3 linked regions of the Luteitalea sp. TBR-22 genome follow. The protein of the gene in region 2 binds, or shares a complex with, the protein of the main gene of each other region. Links are inferred from orthologs where the notes say so. Each region holds a gene or a part of one and is shown on either strand. Other genes may lie near its edges.

What was found.
Region 1: the proteins of tsaD (region 2) and tsaB are in contact, whole or in part, in a solved structure (PDB 4WQ4), measured with the Escherichia coli proteins. The link is inferred for Luteitalea sp. TBR-22 from one-to-one orthologs.
Region 3: the proteins of tsaD (region 2) and tsaE are in contact, whole or in part, in a crystal structure (PDB 6N9A), measured with the Thermotoga maritima proteins. The link is inferred for Luteitalea sp. TBR-22 from one-to-one orthologs. Residues at the interface, in WP_004082750.1 of Thermotoga maritima: Cys10, Asp11, Arg49, His50, Leu82, Gly84, Gly135, Gly136, Glu154, Thr155, Leu156, Asp157, Asp158, Ser159, Glu162, Asp165, Lys166, Arg169, Leu170, Tyr175, Lys213, Thr214, Leu217, Tyr218, Gln221, Arg222, Asn324; in WP_004082108.1 of Thermotoga maritima: Leu37, Gly38, Lys46, Lys57, Val59, Lys60, Ser61, Thr63, Phe64, Thr65, Leu66, Met67, Val69, Pro71, Tyr82, Arg83, Leu84, Asp86, Asp88, Phe89, Asp93, Ile128, Asp130, Glu131, Arg134.

Annotation. Positions count from the first base shown.
Region 1 is NZ_AP024452.1:3,170,504-3,173,533, forward strand. The notes cover bases 149-3,030. They hold tsaB (tRNA (adenosine(37)-N6)-threonylcarbamoyltransferase complex dimerization subunit type 1 TsaB), read right to left. Parts: upstream 2,009-3,030; coding sequence 1,289-2,008; downstream 149-1,288. Other genes in these bases: TBR22_RS13050 (phosphatidylserine decarboxylase), read right to left, coding at 149-318; TBR22_RS13055 (YdcH family protein), read right to left, coding at 439-696; rimI (ribosomal protein S18-alanine N-acetyltransferase), read right to left, coding at 771-1,292; mutS (DNA mismatch repair protein MutS), read left to right, coding at 2,130-3,030. In the rest of the region: more of TBR22_RS13050, read right to left, coding at 1-148. UniProt on the Escherichia coli protein: Required for the formation of a threonylcarbamoyl group on adenosine at position 37 (t(6)A37) in tRNAs that read codons beginning with adenine.
Region 2 is NZ_AP024452.1:4,393,017-4,396,163, forward strand. The notes cover bases 77-3,075. They hold tsaD (tRNA (adenosine(37)-N6)-threonylcarbamoyltransferase complex transferase subunit TsaD), read right to left. Parts: upstream 2,121-3,075; coding sequence 1,032-2,120; downstream 77-1,031. Other genes in these bases: TBR22_RS18380 (hypothetical protein), read left to right, coding at 77-964; mtnA (S-methyl-5-thioribose-1-phosphate isomerase), read right to left, coding at 2,120-3,075. In the rest of the region: more of TBR22_RS18380, read left to right, coding at 1-76; more of mtnA, read right to left, coding at 3,076-3,147.
Region 3 is NZ_AP024452.1:3,065,993-3,069,140, reverse strand. Bases 57-3,056 are described here. They hold tsaE (tRNA (adenosine(37)-N6)-threonylcarbamoyltransferase complex ATPase subunit type 1 TsaE), read right to left. Parts: upstream 1,767-3,056; coding sequence 1,347-1,766; downstream 57-1,346. Other genes in these bases: TBR22_RS12615 (NAD(P)H-hydrate dehydratase), read right to left, coding at 1,763-3,056; TBR22_RS12625 (hypothetical protein), read left to right, coding at 1,020-1,328; TBR22_RS12630 (HAD-IB family phosphatase), read left to right, coding at 199-1,023. Outside these bases: TBR22_RS12635 (substrate-binding domain-containing protein), read right to left, coding at 1-25; more of TBR22_RS12615, read right to left, coding at 3,057-3,148. UniProt on the Escherichia coli protein: Required for the formation of a threonylcarbamoyl group on adenosine at position 37 (t(6)A37) in tRNAs that read codons beginning with adenine.

The sequences.
Region 1 (3,030 bases), 1.2 Mb from region 2 along the record:
CGTGATCTCGCCGCCGAAGGGCGCGCGGTTGATGTGCACGTCCATGGGCGACAGGAAGATGCTGATCTGCTGCCACTCCCCCGGCGGGGCGACACCCGGCTCACCCGGCCCTGCCACCATCACCCGCCCGTCGGCCGGCGAGAGGACGAGGTCGGGATGCTGGGGCGGGTAGCGCTCGGGATCGCGGAAGAAGTACGCCATGAAGCCGGCCATGCCGAGCAGCGGCAAGCCGGCGGCGGGCTTCTTCTTGAGCAGGAGATACGCTGCGGGAGCTAGGAACCCGGCGATGAAGGGGTATCCGGCGCGATCGAGCTTCATGTTGTCAGGGTACACGGCCGCGGGGAGACGGCGGCACGCGAGGTGGCCCCGGGGCGGGAACCACGGTGCCCGCCGTGGAGACGGGCACCCGGAGAGGACCGAATCTATCGTCCGCCCGCGCTAGGCGTGGGCGAAGCTGGGGGCCGGACCGGTGGGCGGCGGGGCCTCGTATCGTCGGACGATGTCCTCCATCCGATCCTTGAGCTGGAGCTTGCGCTTCTTGAGGCGGACTTCCTCGAGCTGCTCGCTCTCGGACAGGTGCGGGTTGGTGGACATGGACCGAATCTGCTCGTCCAGCTCGTGGTGGAGTCGGTAGAGCTCGCGATACTCCGCGTCGGTCCGGAGCAGTTGCTCCTTCAGATCCTGCGCATCGGGCATTGCTGCCTCCTTGCTGGCGGGGGAACCGTTCAGGGTCTTCCCCCGGGTTCAAGGGGCACTCTACCACCGTCCGATCAGCCCCGCAACGCGGAATTCTCGGCCCCGGGCGTGAGGTTTTCCCCGTCCAGCCCATCCGCTCCAGAAGGCCTCGCGGCGGGGCGCCAATGCATCAACACGGCGTCCTCGCGCGGCGCCTGATAGTAGTCGCGACGACGCCCGTGATCGACGAACCCCTGACGGGCGTACAGGTGGCGGGCCGCGACGTTGGAGGCCCGGACCTCGAGGTGCACGCCGAGCGGACATGCGTCAGCCGCCACTGACAGGACGGCCCGCAAGAGCGCCCGTCCGACGCCGTGACGCCGGTCGTCGGGGTGCACGACGATGCGCAGCAACTCGCCCTCGCCTGCGACCACCCGCAGGATCGCCGCCCCGCGCGGCCGGCCGCCCGCCGCCGCGATCCACGCCCGCGTGAGCCCGTCCTGCAGCAGCGCCCGCACCGCATCGACCGACCAGGGCACGTCGAAACTCGAGGCCTCGAGCGCCGCCACCTCCGTGCTGGCCTCCGGGCCGGCTTCGTGGATGGCCAGGCCGATCACGTCACGTCACCGCCGACGGGCAGGCCGGCGCGCTCCCGCGTGATCACCGCGTCGGGCCGTCGCACGTAGGCGGGCCTGAGCGCGGCGGGACCCACGGCCTCACCGGGCCGCCGCATGGCCGCCTCGGCGAGCACGGCCGCCAGCAGGGGCGCGGTGACCGGACGAAGGCGGGAGCCCAACGCCAGCTCGAGCGGCGCCGCCATCGCCGGCCAGGCGTCGCCCAGCACGACGATGTCGCCGTCGGTGGCCACCTGCCAGGTGGCGGCGGCCTCCTCCGGGGTGCCCACGAACGGCTCGACCACCGGGCGTGGGCCGTCGTCGCCAATCGCGTACAGGGCCGTGAACACCTCGCCGCGCATCCCGTGCATCCACGCGCCGACCCAGGGGGCGCCGCCGGCCCGGGCGGCGCCGGCCTCGCCCAGCAGGTCCAGGCTCGTGGCGGCAAACACCGGTCGCTCGAGCGCAACGGCCAGACCCTGCACCGTCGCCAGCCCGACGCGCAGTCCCGTGAAGCCGCCCGGTCCGACGACGACCGCGAGCAGGTCGACATCGGCCAGGGTGCAGCCGTGGTCGGCGAGGAGGTCCGTGAGGTCGCCTGGCAACCGCGCGGCGTGCCGGACGGCGGAGTCACCGGCGCGGGCCTCGAGGAGGTGGCCGTCCCTGGCGAGCGCGAGACTGCCGGCGCGGGTGGAGGAGTCGAGGGCGAGAACCAGCATGCTAGACTGGCCGCGGTCCTCACGGCCCCGCTCATTCTACGGCCGCGCCTCCGGGCAGCGGACCTCCGCCTCCGTGTCCCACTCCATCCTGACAGCACCGCCCGCCTCCCTGACGCCGGCGATGCGCCAGTACCAGGACGCCAAGCGCCAGCATCCCGACGCCCTGCTGTTCTTCCGCATGGGCGACTTCTACGAGGTGTTCTACGAGGACGCCGTCGTCGCCGCGCGGGCGCTCGAGCTGACGCTCACCTCGCGCTCCAAGGATGCCGCCGGCACCGGCATCCCGATGTGCGGCGTGCCCTTCCACGCGGCCGACGGCTACGTCACGCGGCTGATCCGCCAGGGCTTCAGCGTCGCCATCTGCGACCAGGTCGAGGATCCGAAGACCGCCAAGGGCCTGGTCAAGCGCGAGGTCACCCGCGTGGTCACGCCCGGCACCCTGACCGACGCGGCGTACCTCGACGCGCGCGCCCCGGCGCTGCTCGCGGCGATTCTGCCGCCGGCCCGGGGCGGCACGACCTGGGGCGTCGCCTGGGCGGAGTTGTCGACCGGCGAGTTCGCGGCCACCGAGTTCGACGGCCCCGACGCGGCGGCCCTGCTGCGCGAGGAGCTCGGGGTGCTGGCGCCGCGCGAGCTGCTGCTGCCCAGCGAGGCCGACATCGAGCCGCTGCGCACCGACGGCACGCCGTTGCCGGCCATCACCCGGCGCGACGGCTGGCAGTTCGGCCTCGACGCCGCGCAGCGCGCCCTCACCGAGCAGCTGCAGACGTCGGGGCTCACCGGCTTCGGTCTCGACGGCCATCCCTGCGCGATCGGCGCCGCCGGCGCGCTCGTGCAGTACCTGCGCGACACGCAGAAGGCCGACCTCACGCACGTCCGCAGCGTGGCGTACCGCGAGACGCGCGATGGGCTGATCATCGACGCCACGACGCTGCGCCACCTCGAGGTGCTGGCCTCGACCGAGGGCGACCGGCAGGTGTCCCTGCTCGGCGTGCTCGACGAGACGGTCACGGCGATGGGGG
Region 2 (3,147 bases):
CGCCATGTTCTGGGTGACGATGCTGATGATGCTGTTCGCGCAGGACGTGCCCGCCTCGTTCCCGCAGGCGACGATCACCAACGGCCGGGTGCGGGCCGTCGTCCTGCTGCCCGACGCCGGCGCCGGGTACTACCGCGGCACGCGCTTCGACTGGTCCGGTGCCGTCGCGAGCCTGCGGGCCGGCGACCACGAGTACTTCGGGCCGTGGTTCGAGACGCACGACCCGACGGGGCATGACGGCATCACCGGCCCCGTGGAGGAGTTCCAGGCCGGCGAGTCGTCGGTGGGCTACGCCGAGGCCGCGGCCGGCGGCACGTTCGTGCGCATCGGCGTGGGCCACGTCCGCAAGCCGGAGGAACCCGCATACCGGCGCTTCGGGACCTACCAGATCGTCGACCCCGGCACGTGGACGGTCGCCAGGGCAGCCGACCGCATCACCTTCACTCACGTGCTGGGCGAGGCCGGCGGCTACGCCTACGAGTACGTCAAGACCCTGCGCCTCGACGGCGACGCGCTCGTCATCGATCACGTGCTGCGCAACACGGGCCGCAAGCGGATCGAGACGCTGGTCTACGACCACAACTTCTTCACGCTCGACCGCCAGCCCACCGCCCCACCCGTCATCGTCCGCTTCCCCTTCGACCCGAAGCCGCTGCGCCCCGTCGAGCCGTTCGGCGAGATGGCCGGCCGCGAGCTGCGGTTCAGGAAGGCACTCGGGAAGGGCGAGCACGTGTTCACCGAGTTCGAGGGATTCGGCCCGACGGCGGCCGACTACGACTTCCGCCTCGAACATGCGGAGACGGGCGCGGGCGTCCGCATCCGGGGCGACCGACCGATCGCGAAGCTGATCTTCTGGTCGGCCTCGCGCACCGCCTGCCCCGAACCGTACGTCGACGCCAGCGTCGACCCGGGCCAGCAGACGACGTGGCAGATTCGGTACGACTTCTACGAGGTCAAGCGGTAGGGCGCGGTCTCCGACCGCGCCGCTGTCGATGGCGGCCGGGTGGGACACCCGGCCCTACCTGTGTGGCCTAGAGGCTCAGACTCGGGTCGGCGTTGAAGTCGAGGACCGCCCCGCGCGTCCCCGACTCCCACCGGCGAAGACCGGCGGCGGCGATCATCGCGGCGTTGTCGGTGGCCAGGGCGACGCTCGGCACGAACACCGGCAGGCCGACCGCGGCACCCCGCCTCTCCGCCTCGGCGCGCAGGCCGGCGTTTGCCGCCACGCCGCCGGCGATGCCGATCGCCCGTGCGTCGAACCACTCCGCCGCGCGGAACGTCCGGTCGAGCAACGTCTGCACGACGACGCGCTGGAAGCTGGCGCAGATGTCGTCCACGTCGGCATCGGTCAGCGGGCGCGCGCCGCCGTCGGTCGCCAGTTCGACATGCCGGCGCACCGCCGTCTTGAGGCCACTGAAGCTGAAGTCGGTCCGCCGCTTCAGCACCGACTCGAAGCCCGCCGGCAGGTGCGTGGCCGGCCCGGGTTCGCGCGCGTCGTGCGTCAGCTTGGGAATCGGGAACGCGATGGCGTGCGGATTGCCCTGCCGCGCCCGCCTGTCGACGATCGGCCCGCCCGGGTAGCCGAGCCCCACCAGCTTGGCCACCTTGTCGTATGCCTCACCGGCCGCGTCATCGCGCGTGCGCCCCACCAGTTGGTACACGCCGGCTGACGGCAGGTGGTACAGGCTGGTGTGCCCACCGGACACGACGAGCACGATGGCCGGATACGGCAACTCGCCGTTGTGCAGGACGAGCGACTCGATGTGGCCGGCCAGGTGATGGACCGGCACGACGGGGATGTTGCGCGCCGCGCCGACGGCCTTGGCAAAGCTCACGCCGACGAGCAGCGACCCCACAAGGCCCGGGCCCTGCGTCACGGCGATCGCGTCGATGCCGGCCCACGTCGCCTGCGCCTGGTCGAGTGCCTGCCCGACGACGCCGACGATGTCGCGCAGGTGCTGGCGGGCGGCCAGCTCGGGGACGACCCCGCCCCACTCCCGATGGATCGCCACCTGCGAGGCGACCACGCTCGATCGCAGCTGCCACGCCCCCGGCCCGGTGGCTTCGACCACCGCCGCGGCGGTTTCGTCGCAGCTGCTCTCGATGCCGAGCACGCGCATCAGCGTGCCGCGGCTGCCACGGGCTCGCCGAACATCGCCGCGAGCGACTCGGTGTACGGGGCGCGCGCCACGCCCTTCTCGGTGATGATGCCGGCGATGAAGCGGTGCGGGGTCACGTCGAACGACGGGTTGAACACCTTGGCGCCGACCGGCGCGATCTGCGTCGTCCCCACGTGCGTCACCTCCCTGGCGTGGCGTTCCTCGATGGGAATCGCGCTGCCGGCGGGGGTCCTCATGTCGACGGTCGACAGCGGCGCCGCGACGTAGAACGGAATGCCGTGCTCACGCGCCAGGACGGCCACCGAGTACGTGCCGATCTTGTTGGCCGCATCCCCGTTGGCGGCGATGCGATCGGCGCCGACGACGATGAAGTTGATGCGCCCGTCGCGCATCAGCACGCCCGCCATGTTGTCGGAGATGACGGTCGTGTCGATGCCGTCGCGCACGAGCTCCCACGCCGTCAGGCGCGCGCCCTGCAGCACCGGCCGGGTCTCGTCGGCGAACACCCGCACGTGGCGTCCCTGCTCGATCGCGCCGCGGATGACCCCGAGTGCCGTGCCGTAGCCCGCCGTCGCCAACGCGCCGGCATTGCAGTGCGTGAGGATACCCGCCTCGGCCGGCACGAGGGCGCCGCCATGGCGGCCGATGGCGCGGCAGCTCTCGAGATCCTCGTCGTGGATGGCCTGCGCCTCGGCCAGCATGATGGCGCGCAGGTCGTCGACGCTCGCGCCCGCGAGGACCCGCTCGGAGAACACGCGCTTCATGCGGTCGATGGCCCAGAACAGGTTGACCGCCGTGGGCCGCGTGCCCGCGAGCAGGTCGCAGTCCTTGAGGAACTCGGTCGTCAGCTGCTTGGTGCCGGCCGCCTTGCTGCGGCGCACCGACAGCGCCAGGCCGAACGCGGCCGAGACGCCGATCGCCGGGGCGCCACGGATGACCATCGTCTTGATGGCCCTGGCGACTTCAGCGGGGGTCTTGCAGGTGACGTAGATTTCGCGAGTCGGCAGCTTGCGCTGGTCCACCATGA
Region 3 (3,148 bases), 1.3 Mb from region 2 along the record:
GAATGGCGAGGCCAGCGCGTTGCATGTCGAGATGTTATGACAACTCCAGGCGAAGCACCACCGTTCTTGTCAGTACGCCCAGTCGATACTCAAGCATTCATCGAATGTCGAAGTGTTTACGTAAACTTTACTGGTCAGACCACTATGCGATTGCTATGCTGTCTATCAGGAGGCCATGACGTGCTCCCGAGGAGTGATATGACAACCACGAACGAACCGGTGCACTTCCTGGTGGCCAGCGACTTCGACCAGACCCTCAGTTTCAACGACTCGGGGGTGGTGCTGAGCCAACTGATTGGCGCGTCGGGCTTCGAGGAAAAGGTTGCGGGGTTGGCGCGAAGCAACCTCGTGCACCAGGGGGGCGAGCTCGCCTACCTGCTCCGCCACGACCCCGAGTTCCGGGCCGTGCGTCGCGAGCACCTGGTCGAGGCCGGGCGCCGCGTCCGCCTGAAGCAGGACATCCCTCAGCTTGTCGACGTGCTGTCGCGCGGCATTCCGGGCTGCCGGTTCTCGTTCTACGTGATCTCGGCTGCGCCGCGCGAGGTGATCTGCGCCGCGCTGGACGGCGTGGTCCCGGCCGACCACATCCACGGCACCGAACTGGAGTTCGACGAGGTGTCCGGGGAGGTGACCGCCGTGAAGCACGTGCCGGCGGGCTACGGCAAGGTGGCCGTGCTCGAGCAGCTCGAGGCGCGCAGCAGCAGCCGTCCCGAGCACACCATCTACGTGGGCGACGGCAGTTCCGACGTCCACGTCATGCTCCACGTCAACAACCGCGACGGGTTCACGATCGCCGTCTCGGAGAACCGCCACCTCGCCCGCATCGCCCGCCGGACGCTCCTCAGCGACAGCGCCCTGAGCGTGATGGTGCCGATCCTCGGGCACGTGGCGGGCTGGAGTTCGACGCGCATCCGGGAGCTGTTTGCCGGCTACGGCCTCACGCTGCAGGACTGGGAGCGGGCCCGCACCGACCGCATCACCCTCGCCGAGATGCCGGCGCTGGTCCGGGCGGAATCGGCATGAGCACGCCCGATGCGATCGGTTGGGCGGCGACGGCCGTCTTCACGGCCTCCTACCTCACGCGTGGCCAGGAGCGGCTACGCCGTGTGCAGATGGCGGGGGCGACGCTCTGGCTGACCTACGGGCTGGTGATCGAGGCGCCGCCGGTGATCGGCTCGAACATCCTGGTGCTGAGCGCGGCGTGCTGGGCCGAGTACCGGCAGCGGCGTGAGGCGCGGGCCTCCCTCATCTCACCGTCAGCCACCGTCGTCGCGGACCGCGAGGCCCGCGACGGCGGCGGGGCGCAAGCCGAGGCCGAGGCCGCGTAGAGCCGGCGCGAGGTTGCCTCAGGAGCCGCCGATCGCGATGCGGCGCGCCGACTCGTCGACGATCGTGAATCTGACGTGGAGGGCGCCGGCAACGGGGCGCGCGAGCCGTTCCGGCCACTCGATCGCCAGCACGCCCTCCTCGGCCGTCTCGTCAAGGCCGAGCTCCTCGATCGACGCACTGCCCTGCGGCAAGCGGTAGAGATCCGCATGGTGGAGCGTGAGTCGCCCGCCCCGATATTCGTGGACCAGCGTGAAGGTGGGACTGCTGACCTGGTCGTCGGGGATGCCGAGACCTTCGGCGAGCCCGCGCACGAAGGCCGTCTTGCCGGCGCCGAGGTCGCCGTGCAGGAGCAGAACGGCGCCGGGCGCGAGCGTCGCCGCCAGGCGCTGCGCCAGCGCGCGCGTCCCGGCCTCCGAGGTGGTCGTCTCCTCGGTCACTCGTCCTCGTCGTCGCCGGGCTTGCGTTCGGCCGCGAGCTCGAGCACGGCGTCCCCGAGGTACGTCAGCAGATCCGAGGCCGTGAGCGCTGCCTCGCCGAGGTCGGCCATGGCCAGGTCGCCGGCGTGGCCGTGCAGGTACACGCCCAGACGCGCCGCCCCCTCCGCGTCGAGCAGTTGACCGAACCAGCCGGCGATCACGCCAGTGAGCACGTCCCCGGTGCCGCCGGTCGCCATCCCCGGATTGCCCGTCATGTTGATCGCCACGCTGCCTTCGGGGGCGGCCACGAGCGTGCGATGCCCCTTGAGCACGACATGCAACTGGTGCTGCTCGGCGAAGGTGCGGGCGGCCGTCAGGCGATCCTGCTGCACCTGCTCGGTGGAGATCCCGAGGAGCCGGGCCATCTCGCCCGGGTGCGGCGTGATGATCACGTCGTGCCCGTCGCGGCCCGCGAGTCGCTGCGCGTGCTCGCCCGCGAAGGCGTTCAGCGCGTCGGCGTCGAGCACGATGGGCACTCCGGCGCGCTCGACCACCCCGTGCACGAAGGCGCGGACGCCCTCGCCGGTGCCGAGTCCCGGTCCCATGGCGATCACGTCGGCCGAGGCGGCCAGCACCCGCTCGATGCCGTCGGGGATCACCTGGCCGTCGGCATCCTCGGGCAGGCCAATCGTCATGTACTCGGGCGCCATGGCCGCGAGGATCGGTTGCACCGACCTCGGCGTGGCGACGGTGACCAGCCCGGCGCCCGACCGGAGGGCTGCCATCGCGGCCAGGTGCGCGGCGCCGCTCTTGCCCATCGAGCCGGCGACGATCAGCACCCGCCCGAACTCGCCCTTGTGCGCCTCCGGGTCGCGTGGCTCGAGCACGCTGCGGATGGCGTCGCGCGTGATGACCTCCACGTGCGGGCCGTCGATCTGCTCGATCACCACGCCCGGGATGCCGATGTCGGCCACCACGAGATCGCCGCAGACGCGTTGGGCGGGCGGCAGGATGTGGCAGATCTTGGGGGCAGCGAGCGTCACGGTGACGGCAGCGCGGACGGCCTCCCCCTGCACCTCGTGCGTGTCGGCGAGCAGGCCGCTCGGCACGTCGACCGCGACCACCGGGATGCCGCTGCCGTTGAGGTCGCCGACGATGGTCGGGTACATGCCGTCGAGGGCCCGCTTGAGTCCCGTCCCGAAGATCGCGTCGACGATCAGGTCGCAGGTCGAGATCTCGGAGAAGTGCAGTTCCCACGCCTGCTCGTCGCCGATCTCGACGACCGACGCGCCGAGCCGCCCGAGCACCTCCAGGTTGTGCCGGGCGTCGCCGCGCACCTCGGCGAGCGGGCCGATCACGAACACCGACACGTCGAGCACCCGCTCGAGCAGCGTTCGGGCGAT